Regions from separate parts of the Marvinbryantia formatexigens DSM 14469 genome, predicted to be linked through region 2. Evidence: predicted binding sites of a transcription regulator. Region 2 holds the regulator's gene; each other region holds the start of a gene.
What was found. Region 2 encodes HrcA, which represses chaperone genes, less so after heat shock. Its sites were predicted from a motif close to TGTTAGCACTCNNNNNNNNNGAGTGCTAACA; they were not measured.

Region 1 (10,031 bases), 1.9 Mb from region 2:
CACCGCCGGAAACACCGTGGCAATCGTCTTGCCGACGCCGGTCGGCGCCTGGATAAACAGCTTCTTTTCCCGCGCAATCGTGCGGTAAACCGCCGCCGCCAGGTCCTTCTGCCCCTCCCGGTACGGATAGGGAAACACGACGCCCGCGATGGACGCCTGCCGCACTTTTTTCCACTCCACCTGGAAGGAAGCCCACTTTTTATATTCCTCAATCAGCGCCGCAAACCACTCTTCCAGCTCCGGAAAGGAAAACTCCTTTCGGATGCGCCGGACCTCCTCTGTCTCCAGATGAACGTACGTCATCTGAACACCGATATGCGCAAGCTCCTGCTGGCAGGCGTAAATATAGGCATAGCACTTTGCCTGTGCCAGATGCACCGCAATAGCCTCTTCTAATTTATTCACATCACGGCCGGTTCCCTTTATCTCATCAATCCAGCTCTTTCCATCCTCCGAAAAAATGCCGTCCGCGCGCCCTTCCACACTGATTACATAAGAAGTGCAGTCGATCTCCGCTTTCAGCGAAACCTCCGCGCGGTAATCCGCTCCCATCTGCCCCTGGATTTTGCGGTGCAGACGGCTGCCAATCTGCATGGCCTCCTTGTCCGCCATCGCGCCGCGCCGGTTGTCAATGTCGCCGCTTCTTAAAATAAACTCTACCAGATTGCGGACCGAAATCCTAATTCTATCCACTAGCTTCCTCCATTTGCCGCTCTCCCCATGTTTCCGAATATCTTATTGTAACGCGCGGCGGCTGATTTGTCACCCGTTTTTCCCGGAATCACAGGAGGTTTTTTGCTTAAAGCGCAACAAAAAACCGCCCTCCGGATTTTTATCCGGAGCGACGGCTTCTTCCCATTCTCTCTGTTTCTCTCTATGCGGCAGCGTATTTATCGAGGATATTTTCAAACTGCGCATCCTTTCCCCCGTATTTTACGGTTAAGACCTGAGACAAATCCAGGCTCAGCACACCCATAATGGATTTCGCATCAATCGTAATACGGTTGTAATATACATCTATATCAAAATCACATTTTCCGGCTACTGACACAAATTCCCTGACTTCTTTCATCTGACTCAGTCTGATCTTTCTTTCTGACATCATCATCTGCACCTCTCTCTATGATTTCTTTTTAGATTTGCTACATTATGTCACAGCACCCGGTTTTTGTCAACTGTTCCAAAAACTTCCTCTGCCGCGGCTTTTTCGCTTCTCATTGTCTATTTTTCCCACAACCGCCAGTCTTAATCATCCGTTTTTTATTTTTCTGCGGGGAGTTCTCATCGCACCGGCAAAAAATCCACATGATTTTGTATAATCATATTTCATTCCGATAACAAAAATATTACATTTATTGAAACTTTTATCAATTAACGTGCTGCTATATTGCATTTTCCGACAAACTATGCTATATTCTTTATAAATTTTTTATTTCTTTATATTTTGTTTATTCTTCAGACAATGAGGTCTTTGGAAAATGGTCCGGTCTGTCAGCCGGATTTTTTTCATGATACAAAGCAAAAGATACACCAGAAAACAGAGGAGAACTGATATGGCGCTGGATTTAACACGAGAAGAAATGCTGGATGCGCTGCTGGGCGCCTACAGCGGATATTTTGACATCGAGCGCGCAGAGAACCCGGCACTCCCGCTGGCTGCCGTCTGCCACTTTAATGTACACACGGCAAAATACGTGCTCATCAAGAAAGCCGAGCTCTGGAGCGCCGATTCCAATGAACACGTTTACATTTTTTCTGTCCCGGAGCTTAACGAGGAGCTTTACCGTTCCTGCGAAAAGCTTGCCTACGAGCAGGGAATGGCGCTGATCGACCCGAAGCCCGGACATATGTATACCTATATTACGGCAGTGTTTCTCTGCGACACCTGTACGCCGGAAGCGGAAAAGCTTCTGAAAAAGTGCAGGCTTTACAAAAGTTTTCATTTTTCGCTGCACGGATGGATGGATTTCCATACCGTACTTGTCTGTCGCGGCGCGGAAGGTTTTCCGACGAACCGCAGCGGCAGGGCAAACGCGAAATTAATGAAAAATATATTCATGAAAAGAAAAAAGAAAAGGAGTGTGTGATTCATGAATGCAGCTTTACTACTGATTGTAGGTGTCGTGATTCTGGTTATCGGCTATGTCACCTACGGCAAATGGCTTGCGGACCAGTGGGGTGTGGACGACAAGCGTGTTACACCGGCGCATGAGCTGGAGGACGGCAACGATTACGTTCCGGCAAAAGCGCCTGTCCTGATGGGACATCATTTTTCTTCTATCGCAGGCGCAGGTCCGATCAACGGACCAATCCAGGCAGCAGTATTCGGATGGGTTCCGGTTATGCTGTGGGTACTTATCGGAGGAATTTTCTTCGGCGCGGTACATGATTTCGGTGCATTATTTGCATCCATCCGCAACAAAGGACAGTCTATCGGCGAGGTTATCGCAACCAGTATCGGAAGCAGAGCAAAGAAGCTGTTCCTCATCTTCTCTTATCTGACGCTGATTCTGGTAGTTGCGGCATTTGCATCGATTGTTGCAAATACCTTCAAGGCTACCTACGATGAAGCAGGCGTGCTGGATATGGCAGCAAGCGCAGCGAATGCGCGCACCGCCATGATTTCCATCCTGTTTATCGTAATTGCCATTATTTTCGGTATCATGGTTTACAGAAGAAACGCTTCTCTGGTTGTGTCCACCGTTATCGGCGTGGCAGCGATCATTGCCTGTATGGCAATCGGCTACAACTGGCATCCGTTCTACCTGAACGGAAATGTATGGATGGTGATCGTCGGTATCTACATTGCCATCGCTTCCGTCACCCCGGTGTGGATTCTTCTGCAGCCGCGTGACTACCTGAGTTCTTTCCTGCTTTACGGCATGATGATTATCGCGGTTGTCGGTATCCTCGGCGCTCATCCGTCTCTGGAAATTCCGGCGTTCACCGGATTTATTGACACAGCGGAGTACGGTGTGGGAAGCTCCCTCGGAAGCCTCTTCCCGGCGCTGTTCGTTACCATCGCCTGCGGCGCGATTTCCGGTTTCCACTCTCTGGTAGGCTCCGGAACCACCGCAAAGCAGCTTGACAAGGAAACGGATGCCCGCCCGATTGCATACGGCGGTATGCTGATTGAGTGTGCGCTGGCGCTGATTTCCCTCTGTGCTGTTGGTTATATCTGGAAAGAATATGTTCCGGGCGGCATCACCACCCCGACTGCAGTATTCGCAACCGGTATCTCCCGCATGTGCGCAACCATCCCGTTCCTGGCAGGCGCGGAGGATGTCATCTACTCCATGCTGATCCTTGCTGTATCCGCATTCTGTCTGACCTCGCTGGATACCGCAACACGTCTGGCACGTTACATGTTCCAGGAATTCTGGCTGGAGCCGGGACAGACCTACAAGGATGCAACCGGCATCAAAAAGACTCTGACAAATCCGTATGTGGCAACCATTATCACGGTTGTGCTCGGTATCGCGCTCGGTATGACCGGCTACGCAAAAATCTGGGCACTGTTCGGAGCCGCAAACCAGCTTCTGGCGGCACTTGGTCTGCTTGCTGTCGCTGCATGGCTCGGCAAAATGGGCAAGAACAACAAAATGTTCCTGTTCCCGATGGCATTCATGCTGGTTGTTACTATCGTATCTTTAATCCAGACCATTATCACCAACGTGACAAACGCGGTAGATATGTGGAACTGGATTCGCGCAGGACTTGGTACTCTGCTCGTTGTTCTGGCGGTTGTCCTTGCTATTGAGGGCGTAAAAACTATCACCAGCCAGGCAAAGGCAAAGAGATAAGACAACCCCCCTACGTCCCCAGGGATGTACGGGGGTATTTTTTTTGAACTTTTCTGTTCCCTTTTTGAACTTTTTCGTTTTCATTAAACTTTCCGTTTTTTCTGTTGAACTTCTTATAGAACTGTTGTATAATCATTTTTGAACTTTATGAAATCCCATTTTCGAAGGAGAACATCTATGTCAAATGAGACCTTTGCAGACAGACTCCGAAAAGCAATGGGCGACTGCGGCGTAAAACAGGTAGACCTGGTGCGTGCCGCCGCCGGGCAGGGCGTAAAGCTTGGTAAGAGCCATGTAAGCCAATATGTGAGCGGAAAGACTGTCCCGCGTGCGGACATTCTTCATTTTCTCGCCGCCGCCCTGCATGTCGAAGAGGACTGGCTGATGAACGGAGATTCCGAAGATGCCGCGCCTGCAGAAAACGGCGCGCTTCCGGAAAAAAAAGAAAAGAATGTTTCAGGAGGAAACACCATGCGTGAATTTAAAAAATCATCAAAACTGGATAATGTATTATATGACGTGAGGGGACCGGTCGTGGAAGAAGCTAACAGAATGGAAAGTGCCGGAACACACGTACTGAAGCTGAATATTGGCAATCCCGCCCCCTTCGGCTTCCGCACCCCGGACGAGGTCATCTACGACATGCGCCAGCAGCTTACCGAAAGCGAAGGCTATTCCGACGCAAAAGGACTGTTTTCCGCGCGCAAGGCAATCATGCAGTATGCACAGCTTAAAAACATCCCCAATGTTTCCATCGACGATATTTATACCGGCAACGGCGTCAGCGAGCTGATCAACCTGTGTATGTCCGCCCTGCTGGACGACGGCGATGAAATTCTGATTCCCTCCCCGGATTACCCGCTGTGGACGGCGTGCGCTACCCTCGCCGGTGGAAAGGCTGTTCACTACATCTGCGACGAACAGTCGGAATGGTATCCGGACATTGAGGATATCAAAAAGAAGGTAAACGACCGCACCAAGGCAATCGTTATCATCAATCCCAACAATCCCACCGGAGCGCTGTATCCGCGCGAAGTTCTCCAGCAGATCGTGGAGGTCGCACGGGAGCACCAGCTCATCATTTTCTCCGACGAGATTTACGACCGTCTTGTCATGGATGGGGAAGAGCATGTTTCCATCGCTTCCCTGGCGCCGGATCTGTTCTGCGTAACCTTCAGCGGACTTTCCAAGTCTCATATGATTGCCGGCTTCCGCATCGGCTGGATGGTTCTGAGCGGAAATAAACGTCACGTAAAAGATTATATTGAAGGGCTCAACATGCTCTCAAACATGCGCCTGTGCTCCAATGTGCCCGCGCAGTCCATCGTGCAGACTGCCCTCGGCGGACACCAGAGCGTGAAGGATTATATTGTTCCGGGCGGACGCATCTACGAGCAGCGCGAATGTATTTATAACGCACTGACCGATATTCCCGGCATCACCGCTGTCAAGCCGAAGGCCGCCTTCTACATCTTCCCGAAGCTGGATGTAAAGCGGTTCAATATCACAAACGATGAGCAGTTCGCTCTCGACCTGCTGCGCGAGAAAAAAATCCTCATCATCCACGGCGGCGGCTTCAACTGGAAACAGCCGGACCACTTCCGCGTGGTCTACCTTCCGCGCGTCGGAGTGCTTGAACAGGCGGCGCATAAAATCGGCGACTTTTTAAGTACCTACCGGCAGTAAAAGCTGCGGTAAATATCACCGGCGCTCTCTGAAAAATCTGTCTTCTTATGCTATTGGGTCAGATTCTTCTTATTGCAAAAAGGTCCGAAGCCGGGCAGCTCTTCGCTGCCTTGCTCCGGACCATACCATTTATCACTCTATTTTAAAGAGGTGCCGTTATCCCTCGATGGCAATATATTTGTTTTCCCCGGCTTTCGCTTTCGTCGCCTCCGTCTTCGGAATGCTCAGCTTCAATACGCCGCTTTCATACTTCGCATGGATATCCTCCTGCTTTACATCCTCACCGACATAGAAGGTTCTGCTCATGCTGCCCATGTAGCGCTCCCGGCGGACAAATTTTCCGCTCTTCTTCTCCTTCTCGTCCTCATTGAGCCCCTTCGCCGCACTGATTATCAGATAACCATCCTTCAGCTCCAGGGAAAGCTCTTCTTTCTTAAAGCCCGGCAAATCAATATCCACCTCGTAGTGGTCGTCATGTTCGCGCACATCCGTTTTCATCATATTCGCCGCATGACGTCCATACAGCTTTCTCTGCGCCTTCTGCGCTTCCTTATCGTCAAATGCCGGAAAATCAAAAAAGTCATCAAAGAAATCGTCAAATAAGTTTTCTCCAAAAATACTCGGTGTCATCATAAGTCATCTCTCCTTTTCCAGTTAAATATGATTGTCAGTAAGAACTGGGGATGACCGGGAAGAAACCGGAATTTTTTATTTATTCATTCCTTTCTTTCCTTCTCCTTTGTTCTATATGTGTTATAGCACATTTATTAGCACTCGTCAAGAGTGAGTGCTAATAAATTTTGTGAATTTTTTGTGAACAAAGAATCAGGTGCATACCGTCCGGATATTTCTGCGCCGGAAGTCCCCCGCAATGGCAGAAACACTCCGGCATTCGTAGCTGTATCTCACGAAATATTTATAAAATGTAACAATCCGCATTCACTACCTTTGTATCTGCCATTGTTCCCATAAAGTTTCTTACAGGGAACCTTTTCTCATTCTCTCCTCCATCATTTTCTGTGATATTCGCAACATTTTCTGAGACCAGCTCCACCGCGCTGCGCTGCGCCGGATTACAGGATACGCTGGCACAATTTTTTATCTCCAGCTTCGCAAGGATTTCTTCCGGCTCCACATCATCCTTCACGCAAACATCCGCACAGTTGGCGATGCAGATTCCCTCCTGCGCTCCCGAAAGCAGCGCACGGTCCACCGTGACAGACACCTTGTTCTTCAGGCATTTGCCCTTGCAGAGCTCCAGCTTCCGGTACTTTGCATCCAGCGCAAGAAATGCTTCCTCCTGCCGTTTCAAAAGCTGCACTTTTCCCTGTATGATCAGCTTCTCCACCTGCTGCAGGCAGGCATCGCTGTTCTCATCCAGCTGCAGGTCGCCACCGATGAACAGTCGTCCACCGTATCTGCGCAGCAATGTTTCGTCCAGCCGTGCATCGTCCTTTATATAGGCAAATCCCTCCGGGACTACTGCGATATCCGTTTCTTCGTCAAATAACGCGACCGCCTGTGCCACCAGTTTTTCCAGAATTACCGCGTTTCTGGTGACAAAATGAACCTTCTTTTCGGCAAGCGCCTGTATATCTGTCTCCGGGTCCGTCAGAAGCACCTTCCGCTCTGCGTAATACCGCGCGCCTTCTCTTGCCCGCAGATGAAAATAACGGTCAGCCTCGAACTCCGGTTTCAATACGATACAGCCGTCCGGAATACAGCTCACACTCCCGTTTACCGAAAGCTTTCCCATCCAGGGCGTCATACTCTTCGGATAGCGGACTTTCCCATTTACATAAATCCCCACTACGTTCTCCAGATATTTCTGTGTATCCGCTTCAATTACCAGGCTTCCATTCACAATCAGAACGATTTTCTTATCGCTCTCCATATCCCCGGTAATTTCATGATGACCGTTTATCGTAACGACCTGCACTCCTTCTTCAAGCTCCAGCGTATTGTCTACATTGAGTGTTACCGGAAGCCTGTGCAGGATTTCTCTGCTGCGCTCATCCTCCACCAGCATATCCGCATTGATTACGATCTGCTCATACGCCGCCAGACCTTCCTCCGATATCTTTCTCGCATCACACAAATCACAATTCACCATAAATTTTTTCTTCAAGCTCTCCACGTCCTTTCTCATCTCCAATATTTCTGAAGCCGCCGCCTCGCCGATGCCAGCCGCGACCGCACCGTTGCAGCCGGAAGTGAAAACAGCTTTCCAAGCTCTGCCGAATTATACCCCTGGAAATAACGGAGTACAAATAAAACGCGCTCTTCCTCCGGAAGAATCTGCAGCATCTGCTCGCAGTCAATTTCCGCATATAACCCTTCCTCTACAGGATTCTCCGGCAATTCCTCTGTAACCTTTTCATATGCAGTATGCCGCAAACGGTCGAGATACAGATTCTTTACGGTCCGGTAAAGCCATGCCCGCCGCTGTGCGGGCTGCAGCATTTCCAGCGTTTTCTCATGAATCAGTGCACGCAGAAATGCCTCCTGTATCAAATCGTCCGTCAATGTCTCATCCTGCGTCATCGCCCGGCACCATCCCGTCAGTTCTTTGCGGCATGTATTGTAGAGTTCTTCCAGCAAACCGTTTCCTCCCTCCCGCCATCCGTCCGCTTCCCTGCGGTTTCGTTTTTTCGCTGTTTTCATGCGATTGCTTTTTCTTCCGCATTCGTTGCTGTTTTTTGGTGGCTTCACTTATATAACGTCCGGGAGGCATAAAGTGTTGAAAAATTTTCAAGTAATTTTTTGTATGCTGCGCTTCGCAAACATATTTCCGGCACTCCGTAGCAAATCTTCCTTTTTACAATTTTTTCACAAGTTCAATCGCAGTAGCAATTAAATTATACCGTATATTCTTTTGCATATTCCAATTTCGTGAATCCCACACCTCACCGCTTACATCATCACCGGCATATAATAGCTGGGCAAGCGGAATATGATAATATTGAGACACCGCAAAAAAAGCTGCCGCTTCCATTTCCACAGTTATACAGCCTTCGTTTCGTCTTAATGCAATCATGTCGGGAGTTTCTCTGTATATGGCATCGCTTGTCCAGGTTTTTCCTGTTGTAAATGGAATCCCCATCTGTTCCAGACACGAAACCACAATCTCGGCGGTCTCCTTATGACATTCAACTTCACGGGATGGCTCCAGGTAATGATAAGATGTTCCCTCATCTCTGACCGCAGATACCGGGATAATGATTTCTCCCACTTTACTGTTCTTTGCCAGCGCCCCTGCGCCGCCACAAATTATGAATTTTTCACATCCCATAGCATGTAGTTCTTCAAGCGTTACAGCCGCTCCCGGTGCACCGCAAAATGCCATTGTAATGCAAAGTCTCTCTTCGCCGTACACATATTCATACACAGGCATGTCAAGCACTTCTGAGTTAAGATAACCGATGACAGAAAGATTGTTTTCCGCAACAAACTGGTCCAGTTCCTTTCTGAAAAAAGTAATAACACATTTTTCGGGAAGACTTTTCGCCAGAAAATTCGCCGGATGAATAAGTGGTTCTTTACTGGTATCAAATTCACATATGGGAAACTTATTTTTTAAAATCATGACCTTTACCTCCTCAATCCCGATTGTTCCTCCCATTATACCAGACATCCCGCCAACAATCATCTACTATTTAAAATTCTTTCCGTTTCATCCTCTATCCGCATAACACCTGATCTAGGCACAAATTTGTCGATAAAACTCCTTTTTTATTGATAATCCTTTTATTTTCGGGATTTTTTCACCGGTCAAAAAAAGACCCCATACTGTGTTTCCACAGTACAAGGTCTATTTCCTGGGTAAATTTTTTAGCCTAAATTGTGTTGCCGGTTGACAACAATAGATTTAAACTCCTACTTATTTGCAATAGCCGCCTGTGCTGCTGCCAGTCTTGCGATCGGCACGCGGAACGGTGAGCAGGATACATAGTCCAGACCGATCTTGTGGCAGAATTCAACAGAGGACGGGTCGCCGCCATGCTCGCCGCAGATACCGATATGCAGGTTGGGGTTGACCGGCTTGCCGAGGTTGATTGCCATTTCCATCAGCTTGCCGACGCCATTCTGGTCGAGCTTTGTGAACGGGTCATTCTCAAAGATTTTTCTCTCATAGTAAGCTTCGAGGAATTTGCCTGCGTCATCACGTGAGAAACCGAAGGTCATCTGCGTGAGGTCGTTTGTACCGAAGCAGAAGAAATCTGCGTCCTTCGCGATGGCATCCGCTGTCAGAGCCGCACGCGGAATCTCGATCATCGTACCGACAAGGTATTTCAGGTCGCTTCCTGCCGCCGCGATTTCTGCATCCGCAGTTTCCACAACGGTTTTCTTTGCAAATTTCAGCTCCTTGTCATCACCGATAAGCGGAATCATGATTTCCGGGCAGATATTCCAGTCCGGATGCGCTTTCTTCACATTGATAGCTGCGCGGATTACCGCTTTCGTCTGCATCTTGGCAATTTCCGGATACGTAACCGCCAGACGTACTCCGCGATGTCCCATCATCGGGTTAAACTCGTGGAG
Region 2 (10,031 bases):
ATCCCAGTGCCGAACGCCGTGCCAGGATCAATATGGATGATCATCTTATCCGCATCCTCCGGCTTTACCTCCTCCCAGGAAGGGATGATAAGAATATCATCCACGTAAAACTGATGGAAATACTGCTTCCAGTTATTGATCCAGTCCTTATCTTCCGTCTCGCTCTCGGTAATCGTGCCCTCCCCGATGTCCATAAACATGCGCAGATCGTCCAGCTCTTCCTTCACTCTCTGAAGAAGCGCTTCTTTGTCGGTGCCTTCTTCGATATAAAAGCTTAAATACGCCACGCCGTCATCCGGCGCACCTTCCGGCAGAATATCCACAAACATCTGCTGTTTGTCAGACTCTGTCAGCGGCACCTTATCTTCTATTTCCACACCCTCAACGCCCGCATCCGCCAGAGACGCGATTACGATATCCTCTGCCCCGGACAGCGTTTTCAGTGTAAACTTATGATATTTCATCGCCTAGTCCTCAAATGTCTCTTTTAATTTATCCATGAAGCCCTTCTTTTTCGGCTTCTCCTTTTCCTTCTCGTTCTCCGCCTTTCCCGCCGGCTGTCCGAGCGAGCGGTCTGTCGCCGCGTCAAATGCCCGCAGCGCCTCTTTTGCCTCGCTGTTCAGCTTCGTGGGCACCTGGACCACCAGGGTGACATACTGGTCGCCGCGCACAGCCTTATTGCGCAGAGACGGCACGCCCTTGCCCTTCAGACGGATTTTCGTATCGGTCTGCGTACCCGGCTTGACGTTGTAGAGAACGTCCCCGTCGATCGTGCTGATTTTAACATCCCCGCCGAGCGCAGCCTGCGCAAAGGTAATCGGCGCCGTGGAGAAAATATTCATATCCTGTCTCTGGAAAATCGGATGGCGCTGTACAACCACCTCTACCAGAAGGTCGCCGCGCGGACCGCCGTTCTTTCCAGGTTCTCCTCTGCCCGCAATACGCACGCTCTGTCCGTCGTCGATGCCCGCCGGAATCGTGACCTTGATGGTCTTTCTGCTGGAGGTGTAGCCGGTGCCGGAGCACGCTGTACATTTCTCCCGGATGATTTTTCCGCTGCCGCCGCAGTCCGGACAGGTCGATACATTCTGCACCATGCCGAACAGAGACTGCTGCGTCATCACTACCTGCCCCCTGCCGCCGCACTTCGGACAGGTCTCCGGGCTGGTTCCCGGCTTCGCGCCGGTACCGTGACAGGTCGTACATTCATCCTTCAGGTTCAGCTCAAGCTGCTTCTCGCATCCGAACACCGCCTCTTCAAAGGTAATGCGCACAGAAGCACGAAGGTTCGCGCCGCGCATCGGTCCGTTGCCGGAACGCCGTCTGCTGCCGCCACCGAACAGATCGCCGAAAATATCGCCGAAGATATCTCCCATATCCGCGCTGTTGAAGTCGAATCCGCCAAATCCGCTTCCGCCGCCACCCTGCTCAAATGCCGCATGACCGAACTGGTCATACTGACGGCGCTTCTCCGGGTCAGAAAGCACGGCATATGCTTCCGATGCCTCTTTAAATTTCTTTTCCGCTTCCGCATCGCCCGGATTCATATCCGGATGATACTTCTTTGCAAGCTGTCTGTATGCTTTTTTTAACGCTGCCTCGTCCGCATTTTTATCCACACCGAGGACTTCATAATAATCTCTCTTTGTCTCTGCCATTTTTCCTCACCTGCTTCTATCCATTACCATAAGCTGCCCGCTAAATGAGCTCTATCCTTTTTTCTCTTTCAGAATCGATGGCTCATCCGGTTCCCGTACCGCAAGATACCCGGAACCGCTTTGCCGCCCGGCCGGGTACAGCCCGCCGGTAATCGGCGCCGCGGGAACCGGGCGTTTCTTACCTTATCGCTTTATGACGCCGGCGGCAGACTCTTCCTCCACATCCGCGCGGGTATGGATGAGCGCTCCCTGCCGGCCTCCTCTATTTTACACTTCTTTGTAGTCCGCGTCAATGACATCATCATCCGGCTGTGAATAATCTGCCTGCTGCGCGCCGCCCATATCCGGACCTGCGCCTGCCGCACCGGCTGCGCCCGCCGCGCCCTGTGCCTGCTCATAAACTTTTGCAAACACCTTCTGCGCGCTCTCCATCAGTTTCTCCTTCGCCGCCTTGATTTCAGCAACCTGGGCATCTGTCATTTCGTCCGGATTCGATTTTTCAACCAGTTCCTTCAGTGCCGTCAGATCAGCCTGCACAGCGGTCTTATCAGCGTCAGCCAGCTTGTCGCCGACCTCTTCGAGTGCCTTCTCGGTCTGGAATACCATTGCATCTGCATCGTTTCTGGTATCGATTGCTTCCTTGCGCTTCTTATCCTGCGCCTCAAACTCAGCCGCCTCTTTTACTGCCTTCTCGATATCCGCATCAGACATGTTGGAACCGGAGGTAATCGTGATATGCTGCTCCTTGCCGGTGCCAAGATCCTTTGCCGATACGTTTACGATACCGTTCGCATCAATATCGAAGGTAACCTCAATCTGCGGAACGCCACGTCTTGCTGGCGGGATTCCATCCAGACGGAACTGTCCGAGAGATTTGTTATCTCTTGCAAACTGTCTTTCGCCCTGTACAACGTGGATATCAACTGCGGTCTGGTTATCCGCCGCTGTGGAGAATACCTGGCTCTTCTTTGTCGGGATCGTTGTATTACGCTCAATCAGTCTGGTCGCCACGCCGCCCATTGTCTCGATGGAAAGGGAAAGCGGGGTAACATCCAGCAGCAGGATATCACCTGCGCCTGCGTCGCCTGCCAGCTTACCGCCCTGGATAGCCGCACCGATTGCCACGCACTCATCCGGGTTCAGGGTCTTGCTTGCTTCATGTCCGGTCAGCGATTTTACCTTATCCTGCACTGCCGGGATACGTGTGGAACCGCCTACCAGCAGCACCTTGCCCAGCTCGGAAGCTGTGATGCCGGCATCCTTCAGCGCGTTCTGTACCGGAATGGTTGTTCTTTCCACAAGGTCATGTGTCAGCTCGTCAAATTTCGCACGGGACAGTGTCATGTCAAAATGCTTCGGTCCCTCTGCAGTCGCCGTGATGAACGGCAGGTTAATATTAGTCGTGGTTGCGGAGGACAGCTCCTTCTTTGCCTTCTCTGCAGCCTCTTTCAGTCTCTGGAGCGCCATCTTATCAACGGAAAGGTCCACACCCTCCGCCTTCTTAAATTCGGAAATCATGTAATCGGTAATCTTCTGGTCGAAGTCATCGCCGCCCAGACGGTTGTCGCCGTTTGTCGCAAGAACCTCGATAACGCCGTCGCCGATTTCAATGATGGAAACATCGAAAGTACCGCCGCCAAGGTCGTATACCATGATCTTCTGCTCTTTTTCATTGTCAAGACCGTATGCCAGCGCCGCCGCTGTCGGCTCGTTGATGATACGCTTTACATCCAGACCGGCAATCTTGCCCGCATCCTTCGTCGCCTGACGCTGTGCGTCGTTGAAGTATGCCGGAACAGTGATGACCGCTTCTGTTACCTTTTCGCCAAGGTAGTTCTCAGCATCCGCTTTCAGTTTCTGAAGGATCATTGCGGAAATTTCCTGCGGCGTATAGTTTTTGCCCTCAATGCTTACCTTATAGTCGGTTCCCATATGTCTCTTAATGGAAGAGATCGTTTTGTCCGCATTGGTGACTGCCTGACGCTTTGCCGGCTCGCCCACCAGACGCTCGCCTGTCTTGGAGAACGCCACAACGGACGGTGTTGTTCTTGCTCCCTCTGTATTTGTAATAACGGTCGGTTTTCCGCCTTCCATAACTGCTACACAGCTATTTGTTGTACCTAAGTCAATACCAATAATCTTGCTCATAATAAGTTCCTCCTGCTCATGTAATATTTAATTTGCTACTTTTACCATGCTGTGTCTCACAACCTGGTCTTTGTAGGTATAACCCTTTAAAAATTCTTCCGTGATGGTGTTCTCCGCGGTATCTTCTTCCTCCACATGCATCACTGCGTTGTGGAAATCCGGATTAAACTCGCATCCGACCGCCTCAATCGGCTTCACACCGAGCTTATCAAGCATTTCGGTCATCTGCCGGTAGACCTTATCCATCCCGCTCACAAAGGCATCTTCCTTTGCTTCCTCAGAAACCGCCGCCAGCCCGCGCTCGAAATTGTCCACAATAGGCAAGAGCTGTTCAATCACGCTTTTTGCGCCCATTTCAAACATCTTCGATTTTTCTTTTTCGGACCGTTTGCGGAAGTTTTCAAATTCCGCCATCTGGCGTTTTACCCGGTCCTGCAGCTCTTCAATCTGCGCATCCTTCTTATCTTTTTTGCTTTCCTTCTGTGGTGCTTCTTCTGTCTCCTCTGCAGGTTCCGAAGCTTTCTGCTGCCGGGAAGCTTCTTCCGTCTCCGGTGCCTCCTCTTCCTGCGTATTTTTCTCTATCGCTTCGTCCATGTCTTTTTCCATGTTTTCTTCTGCCACTGCAACCGCCTGCCTTTCCATGCTTTTCTAATCTATGGTCAATCCCGGTCAAATATGGTATCCAACTGGGACTTCAGGTTTTTCAGCGAATCGACTACTTTCTCGTAATCCATCCGCTTCGGTCCGATGATGCCTATCGTGCCCTGGACGCCCTCGCCCAGCTCATACGTTGCGGTCACCACACTGCAGTCCCGCATTGTCCGTATAGGCGCCTCGTTTCCGATGTATACCTGGATACCGGTGCTGTTTTCCTCCTCCATCGACTCGCTGATAAGACTTGCCAGCTCCTTCTTTTCTTCAAAGGCGCTGATCAGCTCGCTCGCCCGCTCGCTGTCACTCAGCTCCGGGTACTTGAAGATATTGGTCGCACCGCTTGTGTAAATCTCCACATCATCCTCCATCTGAATGGCTTCCGCGACTGCATCCAGAACCTTGCTCACCACCTCGCTGTGGATTCCCGCCTGTTCCTTCAGCTTCGTAATCAGTCCAAGATTGATCTCCTCCAGCGCAAGCCCATTGAGACTTGTGTTCAGCAGAATGTTCAGCTTCAGTACCATTTCATTATCCAGGCCGTGCAGAAAATGAAGCATTTTGTTCTTTACAATATTTCCCTCTGTCACGATCACCGCCAGAAGCTGGTCTTCACTGATTGCGGAAAGCTGGATGAATTTCAGCTTCGTCGTATGGTAGCGCGGCGCAGTGATCATGGTCGCATAGTTGGTGTTGTTTGCAAGCACCCGGACCACCTGCTTCAGCAGCAGCTCCATCTTATCCTGCTTCTGGATCAGCAGCTCCTGCTGTTCCTTCACCTGCTCCTGCTGCTCTTTTACATCCTGTTCCTGCCGGCTCAGCCGTTCCCGCTGTTCTTTTACATCCTGCTCCTTCTGCTCCATCAGATAATCCACGTATACGCGGTATCCTTTATCGGAAGGAATCCTGCCCGCGGAAGTGTGCGGCTGGATTATCAGCCCCATCTCCTCCAAATCTGCCATTTCATTGCGGATAGTAGCGGAACTGAGGTTGAGGTCTGCATACTTGGAAATCGTCCTGGAACCCACCGGCTCTCCTGTTTCCAGATAAGTCTGGATGATAGCGTAAAATATTTTCCATTTTCTATCATCTAACTGCATCCCGGCTCCTCCTTTCCTTTTGTTGTTAGCACTCTTTCGAATCGAGTGCTAACATCTACGGTTTTAAGATACCACTGCTGTCTGTGATTGTCAATAGCTATTTTAAAAAAATTTTGTGAACTTTCCTGTCGAATCGCATCGACCTGTTATATTTGACATTTTTTGTATTTTAAGATACACTAAAAAAAGATGCCGGGCAGTATAAAATACGAAAGATGCGCAGGCATCACGAAAAGCTGAATATACGAAAGGAATCCGCAATGAAGATACGAAATTTTCTTACGATTCTGTTTGCCGTTCTGGCAATTCTGGCACTGGTCGCGCTGGCAGGTTTTGTAACCCTCTATGTGGCGGACGATTCCAGCCCGCTGCACAGACAGCTTATGCAGCTTCTCTATCCGGATACAGACGACGGGGACGTCTCCGGACAGATGACCGGCACAGAAGCGGAAGTTGCCAGGACAGTTAAGGCGCACTCCCTTGTTTTTGTCGGTGATTCCCGCACCATCGGTATGCGCGACGCCGTAAACGACGGCTGCACCTACATAGGAAAAGAAGGGGAGGGTTATATGTGGTTCTCCTCCGAGGGCGTCCAGGAGCTTGACGCAGTTCTTGCCGGAAATCCCGGACAGACCGTCATTTTCAATTTCGGGGTAAACGACCCGGCAAACATCAGTCTCTACATCGACCTTTACAATGCTCTGGAAGAGACCTATCCCGGCGCCAGCTTTTACTATATGTCCGTAAATCCGCTGATAGACAGCGAAGGCTTTAACACCACGAACGAAATGATTTCCATATTTAATGCCACCCTGCAGAGCGCATTTCCGGACAGCTACCTGGACTGCAATTCCTATCTCAATGAAATCGGATTTGAGACCGTGGACGGTCTGCATTACACAGACGCCAGCTACAACGACATTCATAACTATGTGGTGGATAAGGTAGCTTAACAGAAAAAGATTCCCCCTGCGCATCCGCAGAGGGAATTTTTCTTTCTAAAATTATATAATGATGTTGGGGTCAAAAGCCCTAAATATGATGCCTGCGGATTGCTACGCGTAGCTAGTCCTTCAGGGTTACGTGCTTCGCATCTCCGTTTCACTCCGGTCGTTGCCAAACGAGTGCCACTGGCCTCATTATATCAGATAAATATAGCCTCTCAGGCTTCTGCCGCCTGCCCAGTTGTAAATACTCTGATACTTAAAGACGATATTTGATTTTGCTGCATTGGGCTGCGTAGTGGATTCTGTGTAACCAGATTCCGATACATACGGAACTCCATTGATAATATTTTCTACTACAGCAATATGCGCGTCTCCGCTGGAACCGTAGTTGAAAATCGCCAGCGCACCGATTTTCGGCGTTGTGCCGTATTCAAACACACCCTTTGCCGCATTGGAATTATAAATACCAACCGGGTCTCCGCCGAAGATGGACTGTACCTTTGCGATATTTCCGCCGGCATTCGCCACGATTTCCATTGCACGTCCGCACGCATACCAGGTGCAGTTGCCAAGCACATAGACATTTCCGTAATACGGCTTACCGGTCGGCGCAAGGCTGTTATACTTGTAATAAATATTGTAGCTGCCATTGTAGTAATACGGACTGCTCGCAGAAGGTCTGGTGGTGCGCGGCGTAAAGTTTGCCGGAATTGTCACAGCACCGCTCGTATTCAGGTAGTCGCCTGTATTGCCATTGCTGCCATTGCCTCCCGTAGAACCCGGCGTCGTATTCGACCCATTTGTCGTTGCCTTCACCGTAATGGTCCGTGAAATCAGCGTTACCTTTTTGCCCTGGCTGTCCTGCGCCGTCAGCGTATACTTATAGGTGCCAGCCGCCAGCTTATCAAACAGCATTGCGCTGTCCAGCGCAGTGTTTGCCACACTGTAAGAGGTCTTTTTCGGCTGTACCGTTTTTGTATAAACAGTCGTATTGCTGCTGTTTGTAATAGAAGCCGTAACACTGGCAAGCTTATAGGTAGACTTAATCGTACCGCCAATCGCATAAGCTGCGCCCTGGTTGATGGAAACATTTCCCGCCGGCTTCGGATTTACTATCTTTATCGTTCCGGTACCGACAATAGAAAACTTTCTGTTTACTACAACCTTTTTCCCGCCGGAAACGGTGCAGCGCACCTTCAGATAATAGGTCCCCACACCAAGCTTGTTAAACTCGATATACGGGTCTGCCTGTGCCAGATTAAAGGTCTTGCTCTTTGGCTTTGCTATGTACCTCTGATAACACTTCTTGCCTGAGATATCATAGATCGTAACACGGACTTCCTTCATCGTCTTGTTGCAGGTGATTTTCCCCTTCAGACTGAAGTAACCGCCTTTTTTAATGGTACTTGGCTTTGATATGCCCGAAAGCGTATACTTTGTCGCGGTAGCCGCCTTTGCCGACACCGGAAGCGCCAGCATAAGCACCATTACTCCGAATAAAAGCCACAGCCATTTCCTTTTTTTCTGCATAACTCTTTCCCTTCTCCTATATATGGTGTTTATTCGATTTTTTCCGTCAATATTTTGTTAAAAAAATTTTACGTTTCGCAATTCCAAGTATACTATATTTTTCCTGCCTTTGCAACAACTTTTCTTACTTTTTTAATACTTTCGTAATCATTTTTCGTTATTGTTCAGAAAAGAAATTCCGCGCAGACATAGTTGCTGATATCCGTCCCCCGTTTTGTAAGGAATATGCGCTCTTCTGTCCGCTCCAGCAGCCTCTGACGCTCAAGCCGCTGCAGGACCTCCCCGTAAATTTCTTCCATTGTCACCCCGAAGGTCCGGTAAAAATGCGCAAAGGACACTCCCCGGCGCAGCCGAAGCCCAAGAAACATGGTCTCTTCCATTTCTTCCGCACGCGTCAGCCGCCCCTGCGTCTCTCCCCTCCAGCGCCCGTCCAGATACTGCTGCAGACTGGCTGTATCTGCAAAGCGCGTATGGTCCATCAGCGACGCCGCTCCCAGACCAAAGCCCAGATACTCCCTGCGCTCCCAGTAGCCGCAGTTATGGCGGCATGCAAAGCCCGGCTGCGCATAGTTTGATATCTCATAGCGCTCATAGCCCCGCTCTTTAAGCAGTTTTTCCGTCATCCAGTACATTTCCCGCTCTTCCTCCTCCGACGGCAGGATACGGCAGACTTCTCCGCGCTCACGGCGCTGCGCATCCTCGCGATAGCGCTCATAAAACGGCGTTCCCTCCTCAATTATCAGACTGTATGCGGAAATATGCTCCGGCGCAAGCGCCAGCACCTTCTCCAGTGTGTCCCGCCACGCCGCCGGGGACTGTCCCGGAAGCGCCGACATCAGATCGACATTGATATTGGCAAAGCCCGCCGCCCGCGCAAGCCGGTAGCTCTCCTCAAACTCCTCCCAGGTGTGAATCCTGCCGAGCAGCCGCAGCTCCTTATCCTGCGCCGACTGCAGACCAATACTCAGCCGGTTTATTCCCGCCCGGCGATACCTGGAAAGCCCCTCCGCCGTCAGTGTGCCGGGATTACACTCCAGCGTGATCTCCGCATCCCCGGCAAATGAAAATTTCTTTTTCAGAGCCTCCATAACCAGCGTGATTTCCTCCGCCGGAAGCACCGAGGGCGTTCCTCCGCCAAAAAAGACCGTGGAGATAACTTCATCCCCGCGGTCCTGCCACGCCTCTATTTCACGAAGCAGCATACGGATGTATGCGCGCTGCGTCTCCTGGTCTGCCGCAAAAGACAGAAAATCACAATATGCACATTTCCGTACACAGAACGGAATGTGAATATAAATCTGCAGTGGTCTCATACGCCTCTCCTGTCTGCCCGCACCGCACCGGGCGGCATATCCTCTCCGTCTTTCTGCGCCGCGCAAAGCAGCATTTCCGCTCTGCCCGCGCCGCACAGTCTCTTATTTATCATCCAGCTTCAGCACGCTCATAAAAGCCTTCTGCGGGATTTCCACGTTACCCACCTGGCGCATCCGCTTCTTTCCTTCCTTCTGCTTTTCCAGAAGCTTCTTCTTACGGGTAATATCGCCGCCATAGCACTTCGCCAGCACATCCTTGCGCATTGCCTTCACCGTCTCGCGCGCGATAATTTTACTGCCGATAGCCGCCTGAATGGGAATCTCAAATAACTGGCGCGGGATTTCCTCCTTCAGCTTCTCGCACATTTTCCTGCCGCGCTCATACGCCGTACCGGCATGTACAATAAACGAGAGCGCATCCACTTCCTCATGGTTCACCAGAATATCCAGCTTCACCAGCTCGGAGCGCACATATCCCTTCATTTCATAATCAAACGAAGCGTACCCTCTGGAGCGCGATTTCAGCGCGTCAAAGAAATCGTAGATAATCTCATTGAGCGGCAGATCATACTTCAGCAGCGCCCGCGTCTCCTCCATGTATTCCATGCCGAGATACGTGCCGCGCCGCTCCTCGCAGAGCTGCATGATCGGACCGATAAATTCCGTCGTCACCATGATTTCCGC
Region 3 (10,031 bases), 2.2 Mb from region 2:
GTCGGTATCCATGCCGTCCCGTCCAGATTTCCGCAATATTCAACCAGCAGCAGCGCCGTCATGATTTTCGTAAGAGACGCCGGATACATCTGGGCACTGCCGTTTTTCTCCGCCAGCATTTCACCGGTACCCGCGTCCAGCAGAACCGCACAGGGGCTGTACAGACCGCCAAGATCCACGCTGGCAGTCCCGCTCCCGGCATCCGCCCCTTCGTCCTCTGACACGCCATACTGCTGTGCCAGGCTTCCGTCATCTGTCACCTGCGGCGCCGCACTCTCCCCGCCAATCGTATCCGCCGCACCGTACTGCTGCGTCCGCACCAGATTTTCCGCCACCTGCGTAAGCCAGGGAATTACTACCCGCACCGCCGCCAGGCAGACAAAAGCCGCACCCAGAAACCCCGCCGCAGTAAGCAGCATCTTCTGTATACGCACACGCCGTCTTCTGCGGCGCTGCTGCTTCATTGCCTTACGACTTCCCATCCGGCGCTCTGACTCCTGCCGTTTTCCCGTCTGCTGTCTTACCATATTCTGTCTTTTCCGGTTCCCGTCCGTCTGACGTCCCGCCGGACGCCTGTCATTTCTATATTCATAATTCACCATAATCTCCCCCTCAATCCGTCAAACGGCTCCATCGATTTTTCCGTGCCTCGCACCACCAAAATCCAAAAACATCAAAGCACCTTCCAGCACATCTGCGTTTTTCCTGCGCCGACCGGCGTGCAAAGGAATCCGGTTGTCATGCGCTGACCGGTGTGCAAGGGAATCCGGCTGTCATGCGCTGACCGGCGTGCAAAAGAATCCGGCTGTCATGCGCTGACCGGCGTGCAATGGAATCCGGCTGTCATGCGCCGACCGGCGTCCAAGGGAATCCGGCTGTCATATGTCCGGCGCAGACGATAGGCAGCTCCCGCAGATTTTGCGAGCATAGCGACAGCTTTTGAAGCTTGTCTGAGCCTGCAAAGCAGGCGAGTTTGCGCAAAAAGCTGTCAGATAGGCGGCGCAGCAAAATCAAGAGGAGCAACGTGTCTGCGCCGGACATATGACAGCCGGATTCCACGCACCGCCTTCCTGCGCACATAAAGCAGCCGGATTCCATACACCGCCTTCCTGTGCACATAAAGCAGCCGGATTCCGCGCACCGCCCTGCCTGTACACCTACAGGAGCTGTCACCGGCAACTCCTTTCGGATGCCTGGCAGCGAAAAAGCTCCTTCCGATATTTATCTTACCAGACAGAAGCTTTTCATCCTTTAATATGCGGTTGTTTATTTCCTGAGAAAAAATTAAGAAGCCGCCGGCAGCGTAACCGTAAAGGTGGTCAGCTCCTCCGCGCTTGCCGCCGTGACCGTACCGCCGTGCAGCTCGACAATTTCTCTGGCGATAGCGAGCCCCAGTCCGGCTCCGCCGGTATTCGTAGCGCGGGCGCCATCGAGCCGGAAAAATTTTTCAAAAATAGTCTCCAGCTTCTGCTTCGGAATCGTTCTGCCATGATTCGTAAAGCGGATTATCACCCTGCCATCCTGCTCCTGCGCGCTGATTTCAACCGGCGTATCCCGGTAGCTGTATGCCACCGCATTTTTCAGAATATTATTAAACACACGCGCCAGCTTCATGGAATCGCCGTAAACCGTCAGTCCCTCCCCCGCTTCCACCTGCGCCGTATTTCCATGCGCCTGCAGAATAGGATAAAACTCATCCGCCATCTGGATAAGCATATAAGAAATATCTATGCTCTCCTTCTCCAGCACAATCTGCTGCAGATTATAGCGCGTAATTTCAAAAAATTCATTGATAAGCTGCTCCAGCCGGAGCGCCTTTTCCAGAGAAATATGCACATACTTTGCCTTCTGCGCCGGCGGCATATCCGGCGCTTCCTCCAGCAGGCTCAGATAGCCGATAACAGAAGTAAGCGGCGTTTTTAAATCGTGCGCCAGATAAACAATCAGATCATTTTTCCGGCTCACCTCTTCCTTCAGCGTCTGTTCCCGCCGCTGTATATCATTTCTGATACTGCTCATCTGCATGGCGATTTCCTCATATCCGGGCGGAAAGACCTCCTCCGCCTCCAGATTCTTCGCCATATAGCGGCGTATCATAGCGCCCGTTTCCGTGACGGACTCCCTCACCTTTTTTCTGGCATAATAGCGCGCCGTCAGGTATGCCACCGCGATACATATCATCACGCCCAGAATCATCATTCTGAGAAGCAGCCACTTGACATCCCCCCAGATTGGCTCATAAACATAGGCGCCGTTATCCAGCATATACATGTTTGTATAATTTGCCGTAAACCAGTCTATAAACATGCCGTTCCAGAAATAATCGACAGTGCTGTAAATCCATAGACAGCCGGCAATCCCCGCCGCCATTATCAATATGAATTTTAATGTCCGTATGCATTTAGCCTTCAATTTTGTAGCCGCACCCCCAGACTGTTTTTATGTATTTCGGATTTTCAAAGGAATCGCCCATCTTTTCCCGCAAATGACGGATGTGAACGGTAATCGTATTGTTATTCTTCGTAAAATATTCTTCCTTCCATATCTGGCGGAACAGCTCCTCCGAGCTGACCACCCGTCCGCGGTTCTGGCAGAGAATGCGCAGAATGGAAAATTCGGTCGGCGTCAGCACCAGCGGCTTTTCGTTCAGCGTACATTCATGCGTCGTCACATTAAGCACAAGCCCGCCATATTCAAACACATCCGCCTGCGGCTGCGCCCCCACATTGTAGCGCTTATAACGACGGAGCTGCGCTTTCACACGCGCGACCAGCTCCAGCGGCAGAAAAGGCTTCGTGATGTAGTCGTCAGCTCCCAGCGTCAGACCGGTGATTTTGTCAACCTCCTCGCCCTTCGCCGTCAGCATAATAACCGGGTAATTATATTTTTCGCGGATTTTGCGGCAAATCTGAAATCCGTCGGTTTCCGGAAGCATCACATCCAGAATCGCCAGGTCCAGCTTTTCCTTCTCAATGCACCGGAGCGCATCCGCCGCACTATAGTATTTGTACACCTGGAAATTTTCATTCTTCAGGTACAATTCTACCAGATCCGCAATTTCCCGCTCGTCATCCACAATTAAAATGTTTTCACTCATAGCTGTCCCCCTGTTCCGGATGTTTTTGTCTCCTGGCATCATTATAATTTATCTGTCTCTAATTTATTTCTAAACGCGAATGGGATTTGCTCACGCCTGAATCACGTTCTTACGCCTCAGACCCACAGCCCCGGCTTTGCGTCGCAGCAAGTGTCTGAGGCCAGCGTGAACCCTCCACTTCATCAGTATAGCATCGTCCGGAAAATGTTGCTATCATTTTTGTATAGTTTGTATGGCAAAGCAGCGGCGTCAGAACGGTATAAACAGTAACAGGCGCAGAACCCGTCCGGATTCTGCGCCTGTCGGCATGGACTGTAGCTTTGCGCCTCATCAGCCCTCAATCGTAATGTACTTCTTCTGCTCAACTGTCTGTTTTGCGTCTTTCTTCGGAACGAACAGCTTCAGCGTGCCGTCCTCGAATCTGGCTTTGATTTCCTCCTGCTTTACTTCCTCGCCTACATAGAAGCTTCTGCTGCAGGTACCGTAGTGACGCTCTCTGCGGATGTATCTGCCGTTGTTGTCCTTTTCGTCATTGCCGCCGTTGGTGGTTGCCTGGATAGTCAGGTAGCCGTCCTTCAGCTCCGCCTTTACATCCTCTTTCTTTACGCCTGGGATGTTCATCGTAACTTCATATCCCTGGTCTGTTTCCTTCACATCTGTCTGCATCATGGTAGATTTTACTGCATCACTCGTTCTTACTACATCAAACGGATATCCAAAAAAGTCATCAAACATATCTCTTCCAAAAATACTCGGCATCATCATAAGTCATCTCTCCTTTTCCTACTCAAAATGTATTATATCCAATTTTTTATTTTTCAGAGCCTCCGGAAAGGATTTCCTTTTTGTAATACCCTTTCCATCTGTTCTAGATGTAATATAACACACTTTTTAGCACTCGTCAAGAGGGAGTGCTAACAATTTTGTGAAAAATTTGTGAACTTTTGGGAAATATGAAAAAAAGACAGTGTACCTTTATCTCAGTACACTGCCTTCTTTCCTTTGCTTCCATTTTCCGGTATCTGAACTGTCTTCCCGCGCAGTGCGCAGACATCAGCAGGCATGTCCGGCTGTTTCCTTTACGGCGCAGGCAATGGAGGTATCCACTCTGCGGTACGGAATCAGCATGGACTGCAATGCATGGTAGATGTCGGATTTTCCCGGCCACACGGTTCCGAGAAGCTGATTGTTCTGATCTAACTGATGGAACCAGGAGCCGTTTACATGGTCCAGCACGGTCTCATCGAGATACTGCATAAATTCTGCGTAATTATCCGCATACTGCTGTTTTCCGGTGACGCGGTATAAAACAGCGGAGGTGTTGATGGCTTCCGCCAGCGTCCAGTGCATTCTGTCGTGTACGCAGGGCTTTCCGCTCCAGTCGGTCGTGTAAACGATTCCCGGCGCCCCGTCCACGTTCCATGCATCCGCAATAGCGCGGTTGAAGAGCTTTTCAGCCGCTTCCACATACGGCTGCGCCTTTTCTGTATTTTTTCCATAAGTGGACAGCGCCCAGTGCGTGATGAGGCGCGCCCACTCAATGCCGTGTCCCGGCGTTGCGCCATACGGCTTGAAGGGGTCGTCCGGCTTTTCCTTATTCTTCTCCAGATCCGGCTGCCAGTCCTTTGTGAAGTGCTCCGGGATTCTCCACTCATTATCCTTTGCCCACGCAATCACATGGTCGACAATGCGTCCCGCGCGCACCCGGTATTCCTCTCTGCCTGTCGCATCGGCAACCGCCAGGAACGCCTCTACGGTATGCATATTTGCGTTTACGCCGCGGTAATCGTCCAGTACGGTAAATGCGGTATTCCAAGTATCGCAGGAAAGTCCTTCCTCCTCATTCCAGAAGCGCTTATCATACAGCTCCAGCGCTTCCGCAAGCAGCTCCTCCGCGCCCGGTCTTTTCGCCAGCATGGCGGAAGTCGCCGCCAGAATCACGAATGCATGTGCATAGCACTGCTTGTCCGGCAGAATATCGCCCTCCGGCGTGCGCCCCGGATACCAGCCGCCGTTTTCCACGTCCTTCAGCTCTCCGTTTAAGCCCTTCAGCGCCGCGTCCACCAGCTCTTCGCTGCCCTCGTGCCCCAGCAGGCAGCCGATGCTGTAGACATGCGCCATACGGCAGGTAATCCAGGTCTCGCGGTTGCGGTCCTTCCACGGCGTACCATCGTCCCCCAGATACCAGGAGCTTCCCTGCGGCGAGGGAAACTTGTGTCCAAACCGGAGCAGCTCGTCAGCGCGCTCCTGCAAAAATGCCCTGTTTTCCTCTGTGTCAATCTGATACTTTCTGTTCATTTCTCCCATCCCTTCCGACTGCGTCCGGAAGCAGCCGCCCGGCTCCGGCACGTCCGGACAGCGTCTCTTTTCCACAGTCTGTTGATAATAGTATATTTAATTTACTATCATTATAACAGGTATATGATGTATGTCAAGACAGTCTTTTTACAAAAATCAGACGAATCCCCTGAACATCTGGTCCACCGCATTGCACGCCGCCCCGATAAGCTGCGCCTCTTTCCCGAAATACGCTTTTTTTACCGGAAGCGGACGCTGGTCGTGCACGACCTTCCGCTCGTTTACCAGCTCCTCCAGCCTGCCGACAAGACGTTCGTCCCAGTCGATGCAGTCATGACCGAGCACAATCATTTCCGGGTGCAGAATATTGACGCTGGTAACAAGCGCGGCGCTGACGTCCTGCAGCATTTCCTCAAAGATTTCCTCTGTCTCCGCCGTCTGCGGCGCCCGGCAGAAGTCAGCGAAGGAAGCACCCTCCTCCCGGCAGAAGTCAGCAAAAGAAGCCCCTTCCTCCGCCCGGCAGAAGTTTGCCGAAAGAGCGTCCCCCGGACCGGCGCAGCGCTCACCGGAAAAAGCACGTCCCTTTGCCGCCCGCAGCTTTTCCAGAACAATATGTGTATTGGCGTACAGCTCCAGACACCCCCGGTTTCCGCAGGCGCACAGCGGACCTCTGCGGTCGATGCTGATGTGCCCGATTTCGGGCGGAAGTCCGCGGTGGCTGTGATAGACCCGCCCGCCGCTGACGATTCCGGAGCCGATACCGTTGGAAATCCCCACAAACAGAAAATCCTGCACGTTTCTTCCGATTCCGAACAGAAGCTCTGCCAGCGCGGCGCTGTTGTTGTCATGGTCGAAAAACACCGGCAGCGCATACCTTTTTTCCAGTGCCTCCCGGACAGGTACATTCTGTATCCCGTAAAACCGCGGCGGATTTAAAATCACGCCCTTCCAGATGTCCACCGGACCGATTGCCGCCACGCCAATGCCAAAAATATTTTTTTCTTTTTCCAGCAGCCTGTCAATCACGGAAAAACAGTGCGCATATAGCTGCTCCTTAGTCAGCGAATCAAAATGAATGCTCTCCGACGCCAGCTTTTGCATGGAAAGCGTGCACAGCACCGCCTCTATACGGTCGCGGAAAATCAGAAGCCCGATTACCTTTGGCGCCTTTCCGGAGATTTCCAGCAGTATCGGATTTCTTCCGCAGACCTCCGTCTGCACCTCCTCACGCTCGGCAACCAGCCCCTGCTGTATAAATTCCGAAACGATATTGGTGACGGTCATCTTGGTCAGACCGGTCGCCTTTGACAGCTCGATGCGCGTCCGGCAGTTCTGTGTCGCTATCAGCTTCAGCAAGAGACCTCTGTTGAACTGCTTTGATGTAAGATTATTTTTGCCCGTCATCCGTGCCATTTCCATTCCTCCCAAAGTTTTCCGCGGCATGTCTGTTCCTCTCCGGAGCTTTCCGCAGCATGCCTGTTCCTCCCCGAAATTTTCCGCAGCATGTCTGTTCCTCCCCGAAATTTTCCGCGGCATATCTTTGCTTCCCGCACCGGCTCTGCCGCGCGCAGACGCCGCATTACCCGCTAAAGCCGTGCGCCGTCACAGAAGCTTTTGCAGCGCTTCCAGATCCTCATCCGTGGTGGACCAGCCTGTCACAAAACGCACCACCGTATGATTTTCATCCAGCTTTTCCCAGAAGCTGAAAGCTACCTGCTCCTTCAGCTCCTCCATCCGCCGGTTTTCCAGAATAATAAACTGCTGGTTTGTGGGAGATTCCAGGTAAATATCCATATTTTTGCTGTGAAAAAGCGCTTTCAGCTCCTCCGCTTTTTCAATGGCATGACGACCGATTTTAAAATACAAATCATCCGTAAACAGCGCGTCAAACTGCACGCCCGTCAGACGTCCCTTGGCAAGCAGCGCGCCCCGTTTTTTCACAGACGTCAGAAAATGCGCCGGCTTATTGCCCTTTGTGAAAACCACCGCCTCCCCGCAGAGAGCGCCCACCTTGGTGCCGCCGATGTAGAAAACGTCACAGATCTGCGCCAGCTCCGGCAGCGTGATGTCCGCCTCGCGGCTCATCAGACCGTAGCCCAGACGCGCGCCGTCCACGTAGAGCGGAATCTGATATGCATGGCACACGCCGGCAATCTCCTGCAGCTCCTTTTTGGAATAAAGCGTGCCGTACTCCGTGGGCCAGGAAATATAGACCATTCCCGGAAAAACCATGTGCTCAAAGTTTTCGTCGGCATAGTAGGCTTCCAGATATGCGCGCAGCGCATCCGCCCGGATTTTTCCCTCTTCCTGCGCAATTTCCAGCACCTTGTGTCCGGTGTATTCGATGGCGCCTGCCTCATGTACGCTCACATGACCGGTTTTTGCCGCAATGACGCCCTCATAATCCTTCAGCATGGAGGATATGACGACAGCGTTCGTCTGCGTGCCGCCCACCAGAAATTCCACTTCCGCCTGCGGGCATCCGCACGCCGCACGGATTTTTTCCTTCGCGCGCTCACTGTATAAATCGGCTCCGTAGCCGGAAAGCGGCTCCAGATTTGTTTCCATCAGTCTTTTCAGCACCTGGGGATGCGCCCCGGCAATATAATCATTTTCAAATGAAACCATGTCTTTCTCCTCTCTGCCCTTTGCCTGCCGGCGGCATGAGAGGCAGATATCGCCTCCTGCCGCGCGTGCAGCAGCAAAACTACTACCTCGGTTATAGCATTGAAAGAAATAAATGTCCACCGTTTTTTCCCGGCAGGTGTTGAAATTTCCGGCGGAGGGTGCTAAAATAATCGTTGGTGACAAAGATTGCGGGTTCCTGCAGATGTGGCAGACCCCGACAATCTTATCCGTCACCAGATAATTCTGATAAGAGAGGTGAGACTATGGACGGCAACAGCGGTGGACGAAGTAGCGACAGGGCAGTTATCCCGCGGCGGATTTTCAGGCGCAGACCGTCTGTATTCTGACCGTTTTTATAACTGCCATTGTCTGTCTGAAAGCTGCGCTACATCAGCAAAGCAGGGTGCACGGCATTTTGCCGGGGACAATGGTTTTTTTGTGCTCTTTTTTACCCCGGCATCCTGTGCCCGTCTTTGCTCAGTCATAGTACGACAAAATTTATGAGTAAAGGAGGATGCAGACAATGACGATGAAAAAGAACCTTTCCGGCGGCACGACCGCCATGCAGCAGCCGGATTACGAGCGTGAGATTGTTTCCGTAATCCGCAGCACGCTGACCCCGAAGCTTCTGCAGGAGCGCCTGCACGAATACCACGAAAAGGATATTGCAGAGGCAATGGATGTCCTGCACAGGGACGAGCGCCACAAGCTGTACAGTATCCTGGATACGCAGACGCTTGCAGATGTGCTGGAATATTCCCAGCAGCGCGATCTTTATCTGGAGGAATTAAATATCCGCAGACGTGTTGCAGTGCTCTCAGATTTTGATGTCACATCGGCGGTGGAATATCTGCGGCAGCTCGACAAGGGGCAGCGCGACACGCTGATTGATCTGATGGAGGACGATTTAAAAAAGGAAATCGCGCTCTCCTGCTCTTTCGACAAAGACGAAATCGGCAGCCGGATGACGACCAACTATATTTCCGTCTCTGAGGGCACCGGTGTGCGCCAGGCGATGAAGGAGCTGGTGAGGCAGGCGGCGGAAAATGACAATATTTCCACCATCTATGTGTTAGATGAGGACGGCGTTCTGGTGGGCGCGGTCGATTTAAAGGATCTGATCATTGCGCGCGAGAACACGCCGCTGGAGGAAATCACTACCACCTCCTATCCTTACGTGTACGCGAGCCAGCTTATTGAGGACTGTGTGAATCTTCTCCGCGATTATTCCGAGGATTCGATTCCGGTTCTCGATGAGAATAACCGTCTGACAGGTGTGCTGACCTCCCAGGACATGGTGGAAATGGTGGACGACATTATGGGCGATGATTACGCAAAGTTCGGCGGTCTGTCCTCCGAGGAGGATCTGCGGGAACCGCTGAAAAAGAGCATCAGCAAGCGTCTTCCCTGGCTGATCGTCCTGCTCGCGCTCGGCATGGTGGTGTCCGGCACCGTCAGCCTCTTCGAGTTTGTGGTGGTACAGCTTCCCCTGCTCGTGAGCTTCCAGTCACTCGTCCTCGACATGGCGGGCAATGTCGGCACACAGTCGCTCGCTGTCACCATCCGTGTGCTGATGGATGAAAAGCTTCCCTTAAAGCAAAAGCTTTTTCTGGTTTCCAAGGAAGCGCGTATCGGTCTTCTGAACGGTATCATTCTGGGCGCGCTGTCCTTTGTGTGCATCGGCATCTATCTGGTGCTGTTTAAGGGGCAGGCGCCGCTGACGGCGTTTTCTACCTCGCTGTGCGTCGGCATTTCACTGCTGACAGCGATGATGCTCTCCAGCATCGCCGGAACGGTCATCCCGATTCTTCTGAAGAAGCTAAAAATCGACCCGGCAGTCGCTTCCGGTCCGCTCATCACGACACTCAACGATCTGGTTGCCGTCGTTACGTATTACGGACTTGCCTGGATTCTGCTGCTCAACCTTCTGCCGCGGCTGACAGGCTGAGCGCAGATGGCGACGCTCCTTCAGGTCCGGCTTCCGGTCCGGAAATCCGCCGTTCAAAAT

Region 1: a site for HrcA is predicted at 6,255-6,285, ahead of NQ534_RS05325 (Hsp20/alpha crystallin family protein). Genes of this name have one in related genera too.
Region 3: a site for HrcA is predicted at 3,987-4,017, ahead of NQ534_RS06790 (Hsp20/alpha crystallin family protein). Genes of this name have one in related genera too.

The regions. Positions count from the first base shown of each region.
Region 1 covers NZ_CP102268.1:1,075,685-1,085,715, forward strand. The annotation lists gene NQ534_RS05300 (ATP-dependent DNA helicase) at 1-693, opposite strand, end outside; gene NQ534_RS05305 (HPr family phosphocarrier protein) at 875-1,102, opposite strand; gene NQ534_RS05310 (DUF8052 family protein) at 1,554-2,087, shown strand; gene NQ534_RS05315 (carbon starvation CstA family protein) at 2,091-3,803, shown strand; gene NQ534_RS05320 (aminotransferase class I/II-fold pyridoxal phosphate-dependent enzyme) at 3,981-5,489, shown strand; gene NQ534_RS05325 (Hsp20/alpha crystallin family protein) at 5,646-6,122, opposite strand; gene NQ534_RS05330 (hypothetical protein) at 6,406-7,617, opposite strand; gene NQ534_RS05335 (RNA polymerase sigma factor) at 7,635-8,201, opposite strand; gene NQ534_RS05340 (nucleoside phosphorylase) at 8,308-9,075, opposite strand; gene ppdK (pyruvate, phosphate dikinase) at 9,366-10,031, opposite strand, start outside.
Region 2 covers NZ_CP102268.1:3,764,088-3,774,118, reverse strand. The annotation lists gene prmA (50S ribosomal protein L11 methyltransferase) at 1-464, opposite strand, end outside; gene dnaJ (molecular chaperone DnaJ) at 468-1,658, opposite strand; gene dnaK (molecular chaperone DnaK) at 1,926-3,806, opposite strand; gene grpE (nucleotide exchange factor GrpE) at 3,834-4,448, opposite strand; gene hrcA (heat-inducible transcriptional repressor HrcA) at 4,466-5,557, opposite strand; gene NQ534_RS17595 (SGNH/GDSL hydrolase family protein) at 5,818-6,510, shown strand; gene NQ534_RS17590 (CHAP domain-containing protein) at 6,697-8,034, opposite strand; gene hemW (radical SAM family heme chaperone HemW) at 8,199-9,347, opposite strand; gene lepA (translation elongation factor 4) at 9,450-10,031, opposite strand, start outside.
Region 3 covers NZ_CP102268.1:1,366,822-1,376,852, forward strand. The annotation lists gene NQ534_RS06775 (D-alanyl-D-alanine carboxypeptidase family protein) at 1-602, opposite strand, end outside; gene NQ534_RS06780 (sensor histidine kinase) at 1,285-2,412, opposite strand; gene vanR (VanR-ABDEGLN family response regulator transcription factor) at 2,402-3,097, opposite strand; gene NQ534_RS06790 (Hsp20/alpha crystallin family protein) at 3,428-3,862, opposite strand; gene NQ534_RS06795 (AGE family epimerase/isomerase) at 4,151-5,395, opposite strand; gene NQ534_RS06800 (ROK family transcriptional regulator) at 5,552-6,808, opposite strand; gene NQ534_RS06805 (threonine aldolase family protein) at 6,998-8,023, opposite strand; gene mgtE (magnesium transporter) at 8,538-9,971, shown strand.